DNA from 3 places in the Sphaerisporangium siamense genome. Region 3 is predicted to be linked to each of the others. Evidence: predicted binding sites of a transcription regulator. Region 3 holds the regulator's gene; each other region holds the start of a gene.
The links. Region 3 encodes LexA, which represses DNA repair genes until DNA is damaged. Its sites were predicted from a motif close to TCGAACANNTGTTCGA; they were not measured.

Region 1 (6,437 bases), 2.2 Mb from region 3:
GACTACGTCCAGATCCACAGCGACGCCCCGCGCCGCCCGCTGCCGGCGCGGCTGGTCGCCGAGCTGGTCGCCCAGCCGCTGCCCTGGTACGAGCGCGAGCGCCCGCTGCTGGTCTCGGGCATCCGTCAGGCCGCGCAGGCCGGGTTCACCGACCTGTGCTGGGACCTGGCCATCAGCGCCGTGACGCTGTTCGAGTCGCGCGCCTACCTGGACGACTGGCGCGAGACGCACGAGATCGCGCTGGCCGCCTGCCGTCACGCGGGCGACGTGCGCGGCCAGGCGGCGATGCTGTACTCGCGCGGGTCCCTGCACATCACCGAGAAGCGGTTTCCGGAGGCGCGGCGCGACTTCGAGCAGGCGATCCGCCTGTTCACCGACATCGGGGACGACCAGGGCACCGCGCTCGTGCTGCGCAACATCGCGTTCCTGGAGCGGATGAGCGGGCGGTACGAGGACGCCGCGGCCCACTACGAACGCGCGCTCGCCATGTTCACCGCCGACGGCGACCAGGTGGGCGCGGCGTACGTGCTGCACAACCTGGCGCAGCTCCGCCTGGAGACCGGCGACCCAGAGGGGGCGAGCAGCCTGCTGTCGGAGGCGCTGGCGCTGAGCAGGGAGGGCGGCAGCCGCCGGGTGGAGTCGCAGGTGCTGCACCGGATGGGCGACACCTACCTCGCCTGGGGCGAGCCCGCCCTGGCGGCGGAGATCTTCGACACCGCGCTGGCCATGGTGCGGGCCATCGGCGACCCGGTCGGCGAGGCGTACATCCTCAACGGGCTCGGGCTCGCGCGGCTGCGGCGCGGCGAGACCGGGCGGGCGGACGAGGCGCTGCGCCACGCGGTCGGGCTCGCGCTGTCGACCGGCGACCGGCTGGCCGAGGGGCGCGCGCTGCTCGGGCTGGGCGAGCTGGCCCTGGCCCGCGACGACGCCGGGCACGCGGTGGCGCATCTGGAGCGGGCGCTCGGCATCTTCCGCTGCATCCGCACGCCGACGTACGAGGCCCGCGCGCTCACCATGCTCGACGGCGCCCAAGCCGCGCTACGGCGTCAGACCCTGCGGGACGTCGGTCCGGAGGAGACGTCCGGCGCGCTCGGCCGCGGCGACCACCTGGGCGAACCGGGCGAACTCGTCGGCTGACCGGGACGGCCCCGGCTGCACGGCGAGGGCACGGCGGTGGCACGGCGAGGGCACGGCGGCGCCATGGCGGTTCGGCACGGCGAGGGCATCGTGGCGCGGTGGTGGAACGGTGGTCGTGCGGCGGTGTCTTGGTGATGGCTTACGGGTGTCGCGGCGGTGTCGCGGGGTTCGTTCTCCGTGCATCCGCGACATGCAGCACGCTTTCCGGACAAGGCGGGCGGGACGGGCGGGCGGCGCGATAGGATACCGGCACGCCGGAGGAACGCGTCCGGCGATTCGCGCGCCGCGTTATCACCCGGGCGGCCCGCGCCGCGCGCGACGCTTCTTCCCGCGCGGCGGCGACGCCGAATAGGCCCGATTTCGCGGCAGGCCTTATGTTCCAGGAATACCTGATATACGATGCGCACGCATCTCGCAAAGAGCCCTTTCCCGCGAGCGCCGAATGCCGGTCCGCCCCGGCGAAGGGACGGCCCGGGAAACCGCGCAGGTCGTGGGCACGATGAGCGGGAAAGCGAAACGGCCGCGACGCCGCTCCGGTCCGTCTAAATAGCGCCGCACATCCCCTGCGAGAACCCTTACCCGCGGACGCCGCCGCCCGGGCGGCACACGATCTACCACCCCAAGAAACCCCCGTATTGATTTCCACGGGAACTTCGGCGTCGATACGCTGGGAACGTGACCGTTACCCATGTGAGCATTGAAAGGCCCCGCGGGGACGCCCTTTCGCCTTTACGCGTTTCCCCGGGCCCGCGCCGTCGCGGGAGGCCCTCGCCCCGGCGGGGCGGCATGGGCGCCGGTGACGTGTCCTGGCGGTTCCTCACGGGGTGCGCGGTACCATGATCAAATCAATTCTCCCGGACAGCGTGGTGGCCGTCGAGGTTTTCACCGACCCGCCGGATCCGATGCTCTTCCCCGAGGAAGAGATGTCGATCGCCCACGCCGACGACGTCCGGCGCAAGGAGTTCACCACCGTGCGGGTGTGCGCGCACGACGCGCTGCGCAAGCTCGGCATGCGGCCGAGCCCCGTGCTGCCCGGCCTGCGCGGCGAGCCCCTGTGGCCGCCGGGCGTCGTGGGCAGCATGACGCACTGCACCGGCTACCGGGCGGCCGTCGTCGGGGCCTCGGCCAAGGTGTCCACCATCGGGATCGACGCCGAGCCCAACGAGCCGCTGGTGGGCGGCGTCCTGCCGGCCATCTCGCTGCCCGAGGAGCGTGACACGCTCGCCAAGCTCGCCGCCCGCCATCCCCGCATCCATTGGGACCGCCTGCTGTTCTGCGCCAAGGAGGCCGTGTACAAGGCGTGGTTCCCGCTGACGAAGCGGTGGCTGGACTTCGAGGACATCATGATCAACATCGATCCGCTGCACGGGAACTTCTCCGCGTGGCTGCGGGTGACCGGTCCCCGGGTGCGCGGCCAGCGGCTGTCGGCGTTCAACGGCCGATGGTCGGCCGAGGGGGGCCTCATCATGACGGCGATCGTGGTGCCGAGCCCCGGCAGGTCCCTCGCCCCCCGGCACGCCGTCGAGCGCCCGGCGGCCCATCCGCGCCGCGCGCACGCCGTGGCCGCCCCGCGGCGCTGACGCGGGGCGGCCGGGCCCGGCGCCGCGGCGTCCGGCCCGGCTCCGGGTGGGCCACCCGCCTCTCCCCGCACGGCGCGGGCCCGATCGAATACGTGTTTGAATAGGTGCCGTATGCTGGGCTTATGACCGCACCGTTCCAGGCCTCGCTGCTGGACTCGTGCGAGCGGGCCGGGCCCGGCCCGCTGGGTTCCACGGTGAGGCGCACGCTGCTCGGCCACGGCGCGTGGATCGACCTGCGCCCCGGCTGGATCTCCGGCGCCGACGACCTGTTCGAGCGGCTCGCGCGCGCCGTGCCGTGGCACGCCGAGCGCCGCCACATGTACGACCGACTGGTGGACGTCCCCCGGCTGCTCAAGTTCTACGACGAGGACGAGCCCCTGCCCGATCCCCTGCTGGAGCAGGCCAGGGACGCGCTCAACGCGCACTACGCCCGCGAGCTGGGCGAGCCGTTCCGCACCGCCGGGCTGTGCCTGTACCGTGACGGGCGCGACAGCGTGGCCTGGCACGGCGACCGCATCGGCCGGGGGTCCACCGAGGACACGATGGTGGCGATCATCTCGGTGGGCGCGCCGCGCGCCCTGCTGCTGCGCCCGAACGGCGGCGGCCCGGCGCTGCGCCACGAGCTGGGCCACGGCGACCTGATCGTGATGGGCGGCAGCTGCCAGCGCACCTGGGAGCACGCCGTCCCGAAGTCGGCCCGCGCCACCGGCCCCCGCGTCAGCGTCCAGTTCCGCCCGCGCGGCGTCCGCTGACCCTCTCCGCCGCAGAACCGCCGATCACCCGGCGTCGACGACGGCGGCGCCGATGTCCACCGCCATGGCCCGGCTCCCGGCCAGCAGGCCGCCGTCCACGGGCAGGTCGATCCCGGTGATCCACGAGGCCCGGTCGCCCGCCAGGAACGCGACGGCCTCGGCGACGTCGTCCACGGTGCCGACCCGTCCCATCGGGTACCACGGGACCGCCCGGTCCAGGGCGTGCGGGTCGGCCGCGAGCCGCTCGTCCCAGACCGGGGTGGCGATCGTGCCGGGCGACACCGCGTTGACGCGCACGCCGTACGGGCCGTACTGGACGGCCAGCCCGCGGGTGAGGTTGATCAGCCCGGCCTTCGCCGCGCCGTAGGCGTCGTTGCCGAAGTACCGGTGGCCGTTGACCGACGCCACGTTGACCACGGCTCCCCGCCCGGCCTCGCGCATGCCCGGCAGGACCGCCTGGCACAGGCGGATCGCCCCGCCGAGAACGACGTCCAGGTCGCCCGACCAGACCGGCTCGGGCGTCGACTCGAACGCGATGTTGCCGCAGACGGCGGCGTTGTTGACGAGGACGTCCAAGGGTCCGTGGCGCGCGGTGATCGCGCCGATCGCCGCCCGGACGGACGTCTCGGAGCGCACGTCGAGGTGGACGGCCTCGGCGCCCTCGATGCCGTCGGCGACCGCGCGCGCCGCGTCCAGGTCGACGTCGGTGACGATCACCGCGGCGCCGCCGGCGTGCAGGGTGCGGGCGATGGCCGCCCCGATGCCTCCGCCGGCGCCGGTGATCAGCGCGCGGCGCGGCGCGGCCGTGTCCCGGGGACCAGATGACATGGATCTCCCATTCCCGTCTGCGGCTCAGCCCTTGAGCGCGCCGGCCGTCAGGCCCTTGGTGATGTGCTTCTGGAGGAGGGCGAATCCGAGCAGTACGGGCGTGACCGTGATCATCATCCCGGCGAACAGCGTGGCCCAGTTGGTGCCGTAGTCGGCGGCCTGGCCCAGTTGGAACAACCCGAGCGGCAGGGGCATCTTCTCCGGCGTGTGGATCAGCAGCAGCGCGTAGAAGAACTCGTTCCAGTTCTGCAGGAAGCTGATGATGGCGACCGACGCCAGCCCGGGCCCCATGAGGGGGAGGATCACCGAGAGGAACGTGCGGGTCGGGCCCGCCCCGTCCATCGCCGCCGCCTCCTCCAGCTCGTACGGCAGGGTCTTCATGAAGCCGACCAGGACGAAGACGTTGAACGGCAGGTTGTAGGTGGCGTAGACGAGGACCAGCCCGATCCGGCTGTCCAGAAGGCCGAGATCCTGCATGATCAGGTAGAGCGGCGCGAAGGTGACCATCCACGGGATCATCAGGCCGAGCAGGAACGCGCCGAGCACCAGGCCGCTGAACCTGAAGGTGATCCGGGCCAGGGGGTAGGCGGCGAACACGGCCAGGACGACGCCGATCGCGGTCGAGGCGACGCTGACGACCACGCTGTTGCCGAAGAACAGCCCGATGTTCGCGCGGTCCCAGGCGTTGGCGTAGTTCTCCCAGCGCCACCCGTCGGCGACCTGCCAGGGCGGCGAGGAGATGAACTCGGCGTTGGTCTTCATCGACACGTTGAAGACCCAGGCGTAGGCGCTGACCGAGGACAGCGCCACCACGCCGAGCAGCAGGTAGAAGAAGAGGTGGTGCGGGCGGAAGGGCGCGCGGGGCCGGGGTGAGGCGCCTCTGCGCGGCGGGGCGGGGACGGGCGGGGAGGGGGCGTCGACGGGGCCGGCGGGCGCGGGCTGGGCGGCCAGGTCAGTACTGGAGGTCATCGCGCTTCATCACCTTGTCGAGGATCTTGGCCGCCGCCAGCATGACCGCCACGAGCACGACGCCGATGGCCGCGGCGTAACCGAAGTCGGCCCGGTCGAAGGCGATGCGGTACATCAGGGTGCCGACGGTGTCGGTCGAGCCGAAGGGACCGCCTCCGGTCAGGATGTAGACGAAGGCGAAGCTCTGCAGGCTCTGCACCACCCACAAGATGGCGAGCATGCGCAGGAGGTCGCGCATCATCGGCAGCATGATGCTCCGGAACACCCGCCACTCCCCCGCCCCGTCGATGCGCGCGGCCTGGAGGACGTCGGTGGGCAGGCGTTCGAAGCCGGCGCACAGCAGGACGATCCAGATGCCGATGCCGTGCCACACGGACACGAACGTCACGGCGGCCAGCGCGGTGGCGGGGTCGCCGAGCCAGGTCTTGGCCAGGGCGCCCAGTCCCATGGACTTCAGCGCGGGATTGATCAGGCCGAGGGTGGGGTGGTACAGGAACTTCCACATCAGCGAGACGACGGCGACCGACAGGACGACCGGGGCGAACACCACGAACCTGAAGAAGCGTTCGCCGTGGATCCGTTGCGACAGGGCCCAGGCGATCGCCATGGCGGGCGGGAACAGCATGCCGCTGCCGATGAGGGTGATCAGGAACGTGTTCTTGAGCGAGTTGAAGAAGTCGGGGTCACCTGCCAGCAGGCGATACTGGTCGAGCCCGACGAACCGCATCGTTCCCGTACGGGAGAACTCGTTCAACGACAGGTCCACCGTCTTGACCAACGGGTAGAGGAAGAAGACCCCCAGCAGCGCCAGCGCGGGAATCAGGAATGGGATGATGATGCGCCGCTGTGCCGCCTTGTGCATGCGACCTCCCGGGGTTCTCGTCCGCCACGGGGCTCCGGCGCGGGCAGGAGCCCCGTGGCGGGTTCGGTTGAGGGGGTTCAGTTGCCGTGGACGCGGCGCAGTCCCTTGTCCAGGCTGTCGAGTGTCTGCCGGGCGTCCTGCTTGCCGAACAGGAGCTTGGCGATCTCGGGATAGACGACGTCCTTCGCCTTGGACGACAGCAGGCCGTAGTAGCTCGCCTGGAGCCGGTCGGCCTTGGCGACGACGTCGGAGATGCCCGGCAGGCCGGGAGGGCTGGACACCCCCTTGACCGCGGAGACCTCGCCGATC
Region 2 (6,437 bases), 3.6 Mb from region 3:
GGGCCGCCACGGGCCGGCTTCCGGGTCCTGGCGAAAGAACTCGTGCGTTCGACGAGGCTCTTGAGGACCCCAAGCCGGCACGTCCCCGGACTTGGCCCGCCGCCCACGAGACCGCGCACGCCCGGAAACGGAGTCAATGGGGCGATCGGGCTTGCCGGGGCGCGCGGATTCTTCGGAAGGCCAAGGCTCTGGGGAGTCCTCAGAAGACCGGGGCTCCCTGGATCGCCGGGGCCCCCTAGGCCGTGACTCTCTAGTGCGCCAGGACTCCTCAGAGGGCCAGCCGCCCTCGGAAGCCCCGGAACTCTCAGAAGGCCAGGCCCCCTTGGAAGCCTCTGGCTCTTCAGAAGTCCAAGGTTGCTCGGGCTCCTCGATCCAGGCTCCCCAGTCCCCTGGCCTCAGGTGGCCAGAGGACTCGTCGCTCGCAGGCATGGAATCGGCTCGATCAGACGTCACCCGGCTTGGGGGCCTTGGCACCGCGACCGGTGGGGGCCGAGCCCGCCGTGGCGCCCGCGGCGGCGCGCGCGGACGGAGCGGCGACGGGCGGCACCGCGGGAGCCTCGGCCGGAGTGTCGAGACGCGGCCCGACGCCGAGCTTCTCCTTGATCTTCTTCTCGATCTCGTTGGCGATGTCGGGGTTGTTCTTCAGGAAGTTGCGGGCGTTCTCCTTGCCCTGCCCGAGCTGGTCGCCCTCGTAGGTGTACCAGGCGCCGGCCTTGCGGACGAAGCCGTGCTCGACGCCCATGTCGATCAGGCCGCCCTCGCGGGAGATGCCGATGCCGTACAGGATGTCGAAGTCGGCCTGGCGGAAGGGCGGGGCCATCTTGTTCTTGACGACCTTGACGCGGGTGCGGTTGCCGACGGGCTCGGTGCCGTCCTTCAGGGTCTCGATGCGGCGGACGTCCAGCCGGACGGAGGCGTAGAACTTCAGCGCCTTGCCGCCCGTCGTGGTCTCGGGCGAGCCGAACATGACGCCGATCTTCTCGCGGAGCTGGTTGATGAAGATGGCGGTGGTGCCGGTGTTGTTGAGCGCGCCGGCGACCTTGCGCAGGGCCTGGGACATCAGGCGGGCCTGCAGGCCGACGTGGCTGTCGCCCATCTCGCCCTCGATCTCGGCCTTCGGCACGAGGGCCGCGACCGAGTCGATGACCAGCAGGTCGATGGCGCCCGAGCGGATCAGCATGTCGGCGATCTCGAGCGCCTGCTCACCGGTGTCGGGCTGGGAGACCAGCAGCGCGTCGGTGTCGACGCCGAGCTTCCTGGCGTACTCGGGGTCGAGGGCGTGCTCGGCGTCGATGAAGGCGGCGATGCCGCCGGCCCGCTGGGCGTTCGCGACGGCGTGGAGCGAGACGGTGGTCTTACCGCTGGACTCGGGGCCGTAGATCTCGACGATGCGGCCGCGGGGGTAGCCGCCGATGCCGAGCGCGACGTCGAGGGCGATGGCCCCGGTGGGGATCACCTCGATGGGGGCTCGTGCGTCATCGCCGAGGCGCATGACAGAGCCCTTGCCGAACTGCCGCTCGATCTGAGCGAGAGCAGTCTCAAGGGCCTTCTCGCGGTCGTTGGCTGCCATGGAGTGCCCCCTGGAGGGTGTGTCGAAGTCGTTTCCGTCGCTGGCAAGCTACGGGGTGCCACCGACATTTTCGCGGAGCGGGCCCACGGAGGTCGGCTTGTTTCAATATAGCCGAACGATTGTTCGATCTCAGCCGGACGCGGCGAAGCTCTCGTGCCGGGTCGCGGGAGCGTGATCAGCGAAGACGGGAGTCCACCTCGGTGACGCCGCAGACGGCGCGCCAGACCTCTTTGGCCGAGATGCCGTCGTCCAGGGCCTGGATCACCGTACGGCCTCCGAGCTCGGCGATCACGTAGTCACGCGCCCAGGACTCGGCGTATCTCTCACCGAAGTGGCGGTTCATCCGGTTCCAGAAGTCCGTCAAGCGCATGGTTCCCAGTATGGTCCCCGCTCCGGACGTCCCGGCCACCGCCGCGTCCGGGCCGGCTCACAGGACGCGGGTGCCGTACATCTCGCCGAGAGGATCGGCCAGCAGTTCCAGCCGGGCCCCGTCGGGGTCGCGGAAGTAGATGGAGGCGTCGCTCTCCAGTTGGTACGGGACGGCGGCGTCGTCCAGCTTGCCGCGGAGCCTCTCCCACGTGCCGCGCTCCACGGAGATCGCGATGTGGTGCAGGCCGCCGAGCACCTCCTTGTAGGGCTCCAGGTCGAGCCCGGGGAGGTCGAAGAAGGCGAGCAGGTTGCCGTTGCCGATGTCGAAGAAGAAGTGGCTCGACCCTTTGTAGTCCCGGTTCTCGAAGATCTCGGTCAGCGGGAACTCCAGCAGGTCCTGGTAGAAGGCGACGGTGCGCTCGACGTCGGAGCAGATGAGCGCGAAGTGGTGCAGGCCACGCGCGCTGCTCTCGGGCCGCCGCGCGTGGAGGTGCCGTTCGCGGATCCGGTCGCGGGTCGCCTCGATGGCCGCGTAGTCGATGTCCATATTTCAGGTGACTGCCCCGCGGCGGCAGATGTCAAGATTCGCTGATATTCGACTGCGCAAACAATCCGTGGTGCGAGGGCCGCCGGGTCAGGGGCACGCACGGTTTTGTCGGTGGCAGGTTGCATGATGAAGCGGTGACCGGATCCGCGCTCGACCACTTCACCCAGGTGACCAGGCAATGGTTCACCGGCGCCTTCGCCGCGCCCACGACGGCGCAAGAGGGCGCGTGGCAGGCGATCGCCCGCGGTGAGAACACTCTGGTGGTGGCTCCGACCGGCTCGGGCAAAACCCTGGCCGCCTTCCTCTGGTCCCTCGACCGTCTGGCCGCCGAGCGCGCCGCGGCCCCGCCGTCCGGCGCGCCCTCGGCCGGCGGGCGCGAAGCCGACCACAAGCGCCGCTGCCGGGTCATCTACGTCTCGCCGTTGAAGGCGCTCGCGGTCGACATCGAGCGCAACCTGCGGGCCCCGCTCGCCGGGCTCAAGCAGACCGCCCGCCGCATGGGCCTGCCGGTGCCCGAGATCTCGGTGGCGGTGCGCTCGGGCGACACCTCCGCCGAAGATCGCCGCCGCTTCGCCGCCCACCCCTCCGACATCCTGATCACCACGCCCGAGTCGCTCTACCTGATCCTCACCAGCCAGGCGCGCGAGGCGCTGCGCGGCGTCGAGACGGTCATCGTCGACGAGGTCCACGCGGTGGCGGCCACCAAGCGCGGCGCCCACCTCGCGCTCACGCTCGAACGGCTCGACTCCCTGCTGCCCGCGCCCGCGCAGCGGGTCGGTCTCTCCGCCACCGTGCGCCCGGTGAGCGAGGTCGCGACGTTCCTCGGGGGCGCCCGGCCGACGACGGTCGTGCAGCCGCCGTCGGAGAAGGTCATCGACATCGACGTGGTCGTCCCCGTCGAGGACATGACCGAGCTCGACCCCGCGCCGCGAAGGCCGTCCGCCGGGGACGGCTCCGAGGGCCTCTGGGAGCCGGAGCCCGCGCCCCGGCGCTCCATCTGGCCCCATGTGGAGGAACATCTGCTCGGCCTGATCGGCTCCCACCGTTCGACGATCGTGTTCGCCAACTCCCGGCGCCTTGCCGAGCGGCTGTGCGCCCGGCTCAACGAGCTGGCCTACGAACGCGCCGAGGGGGCGAGCCCCGAGGGCCCGCCTCCCGCCGGGAGCGTCCCCCCGGCCCTGTCCCCGCCCGCGCTGATGATGGCGCAGGCCGGGTCGTCCGGCGGCGCCTCCGCCGAGATCGTCCGGGCCCACCACGGCTCGGTCTCCAAAGAGGAGCGCGCCCAGATCGAGGAGGCTCTGAAGTCCGGCCGTCTGCCCGCCGTGGTCGCGACCTCCAGCCTTGAGCTGGGCATCGACATGGGCGCGGTCGACCTGGTCGCCTGCGTCGAGGCGCCGCCCAGCGTGGCCAGCGGCCTGCAGCGCATCGGCCGCGCGGGGCACCAGGTCGGCGCGGTGTCCAAGGGCGTCATCTTCCCGAAGTACCGCGGCGATCTGGTGCAGACCGCCGTCGTGGCCGAGCGCATGAAGGCCGGTCAGATCGAAGAGATGCGCTACCCGCGCAACCCGTTGGACGTCCTGGCCCAGCAGATCGTGGCGATGTGCGCGCTCGACGAGTGGACCGTCGACGACCTGGAGACCACGATCCGCCGCGCGGCCTCGTACGCCACCCTGCCGAGGAGCGCGCTGGAGGCCACGCTCGACATGCTGGCCGGCCGCTACCCGAGCGAAGAGTTCGCCGAGCTGCGCCCGCGCGTCGTGTGGGATCGGGTGACCGGCCGCGTCACGGGCCGTCCCGGCGCGCAGCGCCTCGCGGTCACCAACGCCGGCACCATTCCCGACCGCGGCATGTTCGGGGTCTTCCTGGCCGGGGCCGACACCGGGCGCGGCGGCCGCCGGGTGGGCGAGCTGGACGAAGAGATGGTCTACGAGTCCCGCGTGGGCGACGTCTTCGTGCTGGGCGCCACCTCCTGGCGCATCGAGGACATCACCGCCGACCGCGTGCTCGTCACCCCCGCCCCGGGGCAGCCCGGCAAGCTGCCCTTCTGGCACGGTGACACCCCTGGGCGGCCCGCCGAGCTCGGCCGGGCGCTCGGCGCCTTCCTGCGCGAGCTGTCGCGGGGCGAGACCGGCCGCCTGGCCGAGGCCGGGCTCGACGCCTTCGCCGCCGGCAACCTCCTCGCCTACCTCGCCGAGCAGCGCGAGGCCACCGGATACGTCCCCGACGACCGCACCATCGTGGTGGAGCGCTTCCACGACGAGCTGGGCGACTGGCGGGTCGTCGTGCACACGCCGTACGGGGCTCGGGTGCACGCGCCGTGGGCGCTGGCGATCGGGCGGCGCCTGCGCGAGCGCTACGGCATGGACATCCAGGCCATGCACTCCGACGACGGCATCGTCCTGCGCATTCCCGACACCCAGGACGGCGCGCCGTCCGACGTCGCCGTCTTCGATCCCGACGAGCTGGAACAGATCGTCGTGGAAGAACTCGGCGGGTCGGCGCTGTTCGCCTCGCGGTTCCGCGAGTGCGCGGGCCGGGCGCTGCTGCTGCCGCGCCGCAATCCCGGCAGGCGGTCGCCGCTGTGGCAGCAGCGCCAGCGGGCGGCGAGCCTGCTCGCGGTCGCGAGCAAGTACGGCTCGTTCCCGATCGTCCTGGAGACCATGCGCGAGTGTCTGCAGGACGTCTTCGACGTGCCGGGGCTCCTCCAGATCATGCGGGACATCGCCGCGCGGCGGGTGCGGGTCGTCGAGGTCGAGACCGCTCAGGCCTCGCCCTTCGCCAGCTCCCTTCTGCTCACCTATATCGGCGCCTTCATGTACGAAGGGGACGCTCCGCTGGCCGAGCGGCGCGCGCAGGCCCTGGCGCTCGACACCCGCCTGCTGGCCGAGCTGCTCGGCGAGGCCGACCTGCGCGAGCTGCTCGACCCCGATGTCGTCGCCGACACCGAACGCGAACTCGCCCGGCTCGGCCGTCCGCTCCGCGACGCCGAGGACCTGGCCGACCTTCTCAGGACGCACGGCCCTCTGCAGGCCGAGGACGTCACGATCCGCGAGGGCGATCCGTCCTGGCTGAGTGATCTGGAGGTCGCGCGGCGCGCGATCCGGGTGCGGGTCGCCGGGGTCGAGCAGTGGGCCGCCGTCGAAGACTCGGCCCGGTTGCGGGACGCCCTGGGCGTGCCGCTGCCGGTGGGCGTGCCGCACGCCTTCCTCGAACCTGTGGCCGATCCGCTCGCCGACCTGCTGGCCCGGCACGCCCGCACGCGCGGTCCCTTCCTCGCGGCCACGGCGGCGGCGCGGTTCGGCCTCGGCGTCGCGGTCGTGGCCGACGGGCTGCGGCGGCTCGCGGCGTCCGGCCGGGTGGTGGCGGGTGAGTTCCGGCCGGGCGGCTGGGGCGAGGAGTGGTGCGACGCGGGCGTGCTGCGGCTGCTGCGGCGCCGTTCCCTGGCCCGGCTCCGCAAAGAGGTCGAACCGGTCCCGCCCGAGGCACTCGGGGTGTTCGGGCCCGCCTGGCACGGCGTCACCGACGGGCGCGCCGCCCGGGGCATGGACGCCCTCGTGCACGCCATCGAGCAGCTTCAGGGCGCCGCCGTGCCGGCCTCCGCGCTGGAGACCCTCGTGCTGCCGAGCCGGGTGCCCGGGTACGAGCCGGCCCTGCTGGACGAGCTGACCGCGTCCGGCGAGGTCATCTGGTCGGGGCAGGGGTCGCTGCCGGGCGGGGACGGCTGGGTGGCCCTGTTCTTCGCCGACACCGCCCCGCTGCTGCTGCCGCCTCCCGCCGAGATCACGCTCACTCCCCTGCACGAGAAGGTGCTGGAGGTCCTGGGCGGGGGCGGGGCGCTGTTCTTCCGCGACCTGTCGAGCCGGGTGGGGTCCATGGACGACACCGCGCTCGCGGGCGCGCTGTGGGATCTGGTCTGGTCGGGGCGGGTCTCGGGGGACACGCTGGCGCCGC
Region 3 (6,437 bases):
GCCCGCGGAGAACGCGGCCATCAAGCGCGACGCCCACCCCGCCGAGTGGACGTACGCCAACATCGACACCCAGGCCAACTCCTTCAAGAGGTACGGCATCTCCTTCGACTGGTCGCGCCGCCTGCACACCAGCGACCCGGAGTACTACCGCTGGAACCAGTGGCTGTTCAACCGGTTCTACGAGCGTGGCCTGGCCTACCGCAAGGGCGGCCTGGTCAACTGGTGCCCCAAGGACCAGACGGTGCTGGCCAACGAGCAGGTCGTCGCCGGCCGCTGCGAACGCTGCGGCACCGAGGTCGTGCGGCGCGAGCTGACCCAGTGGTACTTCCGCATCACCGACTACGCCGACCGCCTGCTGGACGACATGGCCCAGCTGGAGGGTGGCTGGCCCGAGCGCGTGCTGACCATGCAGCGCAACTGGATCGGCCGCTCCGAGGGCGCCGACGTCCGCTTCGAGATCGAGGGCCGCGACGAGCCGGTCACCGTCTACACCACCCGCCCCGACACCCTGTACGGCGCCACGTTCTTCGTGGTCGCCGCGGACGCGGCGCTGGCCGAAGAGATCTGCGCGCCCGAGCAGCTGCCCGCGCTGCGCGCCTACCAGGCCGAGGTCGCCAAGCTGAGCGACATCGAGCGCCTGGCCACCGACAAGGAGAAGACCGGCGTCTTCCTCGGGCGCCACGCCGTCAACCCCGTCAACGGCGAGCGCATCCCGGTGTGGGCCGCCGACTACGTCCTGTCCGACTACGGCCACGGCGCGATCATGGCCGTGCCCGCCCACGACCAGCGCGACCTGGACTTCGCCCTGAAGTTCGGCCTGCCCGTGCGGGTCGTCGTCGAGACCGGCCTGCCCGACCCCGCCGAGACCGGCGCCGCCACCCCAGGCGAGGGCACCCTGGTCAACTCCGGGCCCCTGGACGGCCTGTCCAAGGTCGAGGCCATCGCCCGCATCGTCCAGATCCTCCAGGAACGCGGCACGGGCGCCGCCGCCGTCAACTTCCGGCTGCGCGACTGGCTGCTGTCGCGCCAGCGCTTCTGGGGCACGCCCATCCCGATCATCCACTGCCCCGACTGCGGCGAGGTCCCCGTCCCCGACGACCAGTTGCCGGTCACGCTGCCCGACCTGCGCGGCGAGGCCCTGGCGCCCAAGGGCGTCTCGCCGCTGGCCGGGGCCGCCGACTGGGTCGAGGTGGACTGCCCCAAGTGCGGCGGCCCCGCGCGGCGCGACACCGACACCATGGACACCTTCGTCGACTCCTCGTGGTACTTCCTGCGGTACTGCTCGCCCGGCTACGAGGACGGCCCCTTCGACGTCGAGCGCGTCCGGCGCTGGGGCCCGGTGGACCAGTACGTCGGCGGCGTGGAGCACGCCGTGCTCCACCTGCTGTACGCCCGGTTCTTCACCAAGGTCCTGCACGACATGGGCATGGTCGACTTCCCCGAGCCGTTCCTGCGCCTGCTCAACCAGGGGCAGGTCATCAACCAGGGCAAGGCGATGTCCAAGTCCCTGGGCAACGGCGTCGACCTGGGGGAGCAGATCGACGACTTCGGGGTGGACGCCGTCCGGCTGACCATGGTCTTCGCCGGCCCGCCCGAGGACGACATCGACTGGGCCGACGTCTCTCCGGCCGCGTCGCAGAAGTTCCTGGCCCGGGCGTTCCGCGTCGTGGCCGAGGCGGGCGCGGCCTCGGCGCCCGGCGCGGACCCCGCCTCCGGCGATCTGGAGCTGCGCAAGGTCACCCACCGGACGATCGACGAGGTCACCCGCCTGGTCGAGTCCTCCCGCTTCAACGTGGCCGTGGCCCGCATGATGGAACTGACCAGCGCGGCGCGCAGGGCCATCGACTCCGGCCCCGGCGCCGCCGACCCCGCCGTGCGCGAGGCCGCCGAGACGCTGGCCGTCATGCTGTCGCTGGTCGCCCCGTACGCCGCCGAGGAGGGCTGGGAGCGGCTCGGCCACGGCCCGACGATCGCGCGGGCGGGCTGGCCCGCCGCCGACCCGGCGCTGCTGGTCCAGGAGTCGGTCACCTGCGTCGTGCAGGTGGCGGGCAAGGTGCGCGACCGTCTGGAGGTCTCGCCGTCCATCTCGGAGTCCGCGCTGCAGGAGCTGGCCCTGGCCTCCGAGAAGGTGCGGCCGTACCTGTCGGGGACGCCGCGCAAGGTGATCGTGCGGGCGCCCAAGCTGGTCAACATCGTCCCCTGAGCCCCGCGGGGGCCTGCCGGACGGCATGCGAAACCGCCTGAACGTTCCCCGTGGGGACGCTCAGGCGGTTTCGTGGGCTTCGCCGCGCCCGGGCGGTGGGCGCCGGCGAGCGGCCGGATGCGGCGCCGCTCGCCCGGTCAGAGCTTGCGCAGGACCGCGGTCACCTTGCCGAGGACGGTGGCCTCGTCGCCGGGGATCGGGTCGTAGTTGGGGTTGTGCGGGACCAGCCAGACGTGGCCGTCCTTGCGCTTGAAGGTCTTCACGGTGGCCTCGCCGTCGATCATGGCCGCGACGATGTCGCCGTTGTCGGCCACCGGCTGCTGACGCACGACCACCCAGTCGCCGTCGGCGATGGCGGCGTCGATCATGGAGTCACCGGAGACCTGGAGCAGGAACAGCGTGCCCTCGCCCACGAGCTGCTTGGGCAGCGCGAAGACGTCCTCGACGCGCTCCTCGGCCAGGATGGGGCCACCGGCGGCGATGCGGCCCACCAGCGGCACGAACGCGGCCGTGGGGCGGGTCACCAAAGGCTCCTCCTCGCCGGGGCCGACCGGGTCGACCCAGAGCGCGGGCTCCCCGGGCAGGCGGACCTCCAGCGCGCGCGGACGGTGCGGGTCACGGCGCAGGTAGCCCTTGCGCTGCAGCGCGGTGAGCTGGTGGGAGACACTGGAGGTGCTGGTCAGCTGGACCGCCTCGCCGATCTCGCGCATCGACGGCGGATAGCCGCGCTGCTGCACCGAATCGCGGATCACCTCAAGGATCTTGCGCTGCCTCGGGGTGAGGCCCAGGGAGTCACGCCTGCGCACCGCGAGGTCGGTGACGACCGCGCCGCTCTCGTCTTGCTCGTTCATAGTCAACTCCTCCTCGCCGGGCACCCTCGGACGCGCCGCCACCTCAACGCCATGCCCGCCCGGCCGGCTGCCCGTCCGTGTTCCCGATGTCGCACACAGCGACAATAACGCCGTTCAAGATCGTCATCAAACAACTGTTCGAGATAATCCGAACGTGGTCGCCGGTCGGCGCATGACATCGTACGGGAGTTCGATCGATATCGTGTTCGACTTTCGCGATCTTACGCTGGTGAGGCGGGAAAGTCGATCACATGAGCGATCTCGGTCTGATGCGTCCCTTCTCGGGCGCTCCGGGGCCGGGCGCGGCGCCGGAGGCCCCGCACGGGCGCGACACGCCGGGGCGGGGGCCGTTCCCCCTGATCGGCGGGGGGTTCGCGATCCGGGGCCCCGCCGACTTGCGTTCATGGTGCGGCCCTCCTACGGTTGGACCACAACATCTAGTAGTTACACCGTTGTCGGTTGCCCATAGGTTGTGTTTCCGTGGGCGCACTGTGAGCACCCGCAGTGCGCGCGCATGCCTATTTCGGTTAATCCGGAATGGGCTCGCGAGCGTGGGGCGAATACGGAAACATGGGGCGGATTTTCCCCGGGATCGACCCTCCGGGGGGCCGCATTCACGGGGGTCCGGCCGGGTAACCGGTGGGGAATCGCGAGAAAAGGGAGGCGACACGTGCATTGCCCATTCTGTCGTCATCCAGACACCAGGGTGATCGACAGCCGGTCGACCGAGGACGGCGCGGCGATCAGGCGGCGCCGCACGTGCTCCCAATGCGGGCGCCGGTTCACCACCCAGGAGACGGTGTTGCTGATGGTGAGCAAACGCAGCGGCGTGACCGAGGCGTTCTCCCGGGACAAGGTCATCGCCGGGGTGCGCCGCGCCTGCCAGGGCCGTCCCGTCGGCGAGGACTCCCTCGCGCAGCTCGGGCAGCGCGTCGAGGAGAGCATCCGCGCGACGGGTTCGGCCGAGATCCCCTCCCACCAGGTCGGCCTGGCGATCCTCGGGCCGCTGCGCGAGCTCGACGAGGTCGCCTACCTGCGGTTCGCCTCCGTCTACCGCGGCTTCGAGACCCTCGCCGACTTCGAGGAAGAGATCGAGCAACTGCGCGCCTCGCGGGGCGCGGACCAAGACTGACCACTTCAGACACGACCAACACGCCCGGGGAGTCCGAAGGCCGTCGCACGCCGACGAACTCGCCGGGCGCCGGCGCCGGGGGATGTGCGCGGCGCGCGGATGTGTTCCGACATTAGGGCTCCACGGGGTCCCGGAAGGGGAAAGATCATGACGGAGACGGTGAGCGGTTCAGTGGGGCGCGGGGGCAAGCGGGCCTCCAAGGGCCTGAAGGTCAGGCGCATCCACACCACGCCCGGCGTGCACCCGTACGACCAGGTGCGCTGGGAGCGCCGTGACGTCGTCATGACCAACTGGCGGGACGGCTCGATCAACTTCGAGCAGCGGGACGTCGAGTTCCCCGACTTCTGGTCGGTCAACGCCGCCAACATCGTCACCACGAAGTACTTCCGCGGGGCCGTGGGCACCCCGCAGCGCGAGACCGGCCTGCGCCAGCTCGTCGACCGGGTCGTGGGCGTCTACACGCGCACCGGCCGCGAGAACGGCTACTTCGCCACCGAGGAGGACGCCGAGATCTTCGACCACGAGCTGAAGCACGCGCTGATCCACCAGATCTTCAGCTTCAACTCGCCGGTCTGGTTCAACGTCGGCACCGCCTCCCCGCAGCAGGTCTCGGCGTGCTTCATCCTCGCCGTGGACGACCAGATGGAGTCCATCCTGGAGTGGTACAAGGAGGAGGGCATCATCTTCAAGGGCGGGTCCGGGTCGGGGGTCAACCTCTCCCGCATCCGCTCCAGCAAGGAGCTCCTGTCCAGTGGAGGCACCGCCAGCGGCCCGGTGTCGTTCATGCGCGGCGCCGACGCCTCCGCGGGCACCATCAAGTCGGGCGGGGCCACCCGCCGGGCGGCCAAGATGGTCGTCCTCGACGTCGACCACCCCGACATCGAGGAGTTCATCGAGACCAAGGCCCGCGAAGAGGACAAGATCCGCGCCCTGCGCGACGCCGGCTTCGACATGGACCTCGGCGGCAAGGACATCGTGTCCGTCCAGTACCAGAACGCCAACAACTCCGTGCGCGTCTCCGACGAGTTCATGCGCGCCGTGGAGGGGGGCGAAAGCTTCGGGCTGCGCGCCCGGCTGAGCGGCGAGGTGATCGAGCGGGTCGACGCCAAGGCGCTGTTCCGCAAGATGGCCCAGGCTGCATGGGAGTGCGCCGACCCCGGCGTGCAGTACGACGACACCATCAACGACTGGCACACCTGCCCGGAGACCGGGCGCATCACCGCCTCCAACCCGTGCTCGGAGTACGTCCACCTGGACAACTCCTCCTGCAACCTGGCGAGCATCAACCTGCTCAAGTTCCTGCGCGAGGACGACACCTTCGACGTCGAGGGCTTCGTCAAGACGACCGAGCTGATCATCACCGCGATGGACATCTCGATCACCTTCGCCGACTTCCCCACCGACAAGATCGCCGAGACCACGCGCGCCTACCGCCAGCTCGGCATCGGCTACGCCAACCTCGGCGCCCTGCTGATGGCCACCGGCCACGCCTACGACTCCGAGGGCGGGCGCGCCGCCGCCGCGGCGATCACGAGCCTGATGACGGGCGCGTCCTACCGCCGCAGCGCCGAGCTCGCCGCGATCGTCGGCCCCTACGACGGCTACAAGCGCAACGCCGAGGCCCACAAGCGCGTCATGCGCAAGCACTCCGCCGCCAACGACGGCCTGCGCGGCATGGACACCCTGGACAAGCCGATCCTGGCCGAGGCCACCCGCCAGTGGCAGGAATGCCTGCGTCTCGGCGAGAAGAACGGCTACCGCAACGCCCAGGCCTCGCTGCTCGCGCCCACCGGCACCATCGGGCTCATGATGGACTGCGACACCACCGGCATCGAGCCCGACCTCGGCCTGGTCAAGTTCAAGAAGCTCGTCGGCGGCGGGTCGATGCAGATCGTCAACCAGACCATCCCCCGCGCGCTGCGCAAGCTCGGCTACCAGCCCGAGCAGGTCGAGGCCATCGTCGAGTACATCGCCGAGCACGGCCACGTGATGGACGCCCCCGGCCTGCGGGCCGAACACTACGAGGTGTTCGACTGCGCCATGGGCGAGCGCGCCATCGCGCCGATGGGCCACGTCCGCATGATGGCCGCCACCCAGCCGTTCCTGTCGGGCGCCATCTCCAAGACCGTGAACCTGCCCGAGTCGGCCACCGTCGAGGACATCGAGCAGGTCTACCTCGAAGGCTGGCGGCTCGGTCTGAAGGCCCTCGCGGTCTACCGCGACAACTGCAAGGTCGGCCAGCCGCTCTCGC

Region 1: the regulator LexA is predicted to act here: its motif matches at 2,802-2,817, upstream of BJ982_RS28260 (alpha-ketoglutarate-dependent dioxygenase AlkB).
Region 2: the regulator LexA is predicted to act here: its motif matches at 1,682-1,697, upstream of recA (recombinase RecA).

Annotation. Positions count from the first base shown of each region.
Region 1 covers NZ_JACHND010000001.1:6,149,988-6,156,424, forward strand. Annotated here, with positions in the region: gene BJ982_RS28250 (AfsR/SARP family transcriptional regulator) at 1-1,137, shown strand, start outside; gene BJ982_RS28255 (4'-phosphopantetheinyl transferase family protein) at 1,974-2,717, shown strand; gene BJ982_RS28260 (alpha-ketoglutarate-dependent dioxygenase AlkB) at 2,840-3,469, shown strand; gene BJ982_RS28265 (SDR family NAD(P)-dependent oxidoreductase) at 3,494-4,297, opposite strand; gene BJ982_RS28270 (carbohydrate ABC transporter permease) at 4,322-5,266, opposite strand; gene BJ982_RS28275 (carbohydrate ABC transporter permease) at 5,250-6,128, opposite strand; gene BJ982_RS28280 (ABC transporter substrate-binding protein) at 6,206-6,437, opposite strand, start outside.
Region 2 covers NZ_JACHND010000001.1:7,581,966-7,588,402, forward strand. Annotated here, with positions in the region: gene recA (recombinase RecA) at 443-1,570, opposite strand; gene BJ982_RS34370 (DUF3046 domain-containing protein) at 1,746-1,940, opposite strand; gene BJ982_RS34375 (VOC family protein) at 1,998-2,486, opposite strand; gene BJ982_RS34380 (ATP-dependent helicase) at 2,621-6,437, shown strand, end outside.
Region 3 covers NZ_JACHND010000001.1:3,994,145-4,000,581, forward strand. Annotated here, with positions in the region: gene leuS (leucine--tRNA ligase) at 1-2,203, shown strand, start outside; gene lexA (transcriptional repressor LexA) at 2,341-3,054, opposite strand; gene nrdR (transcriptional regulator NrdR) at 3,725-4,186, shown strand; gene BJ982_RS18270 (vitamin B12-dependent ribonucleotide reductase) at 4,334-6,437, shown strand, end outside.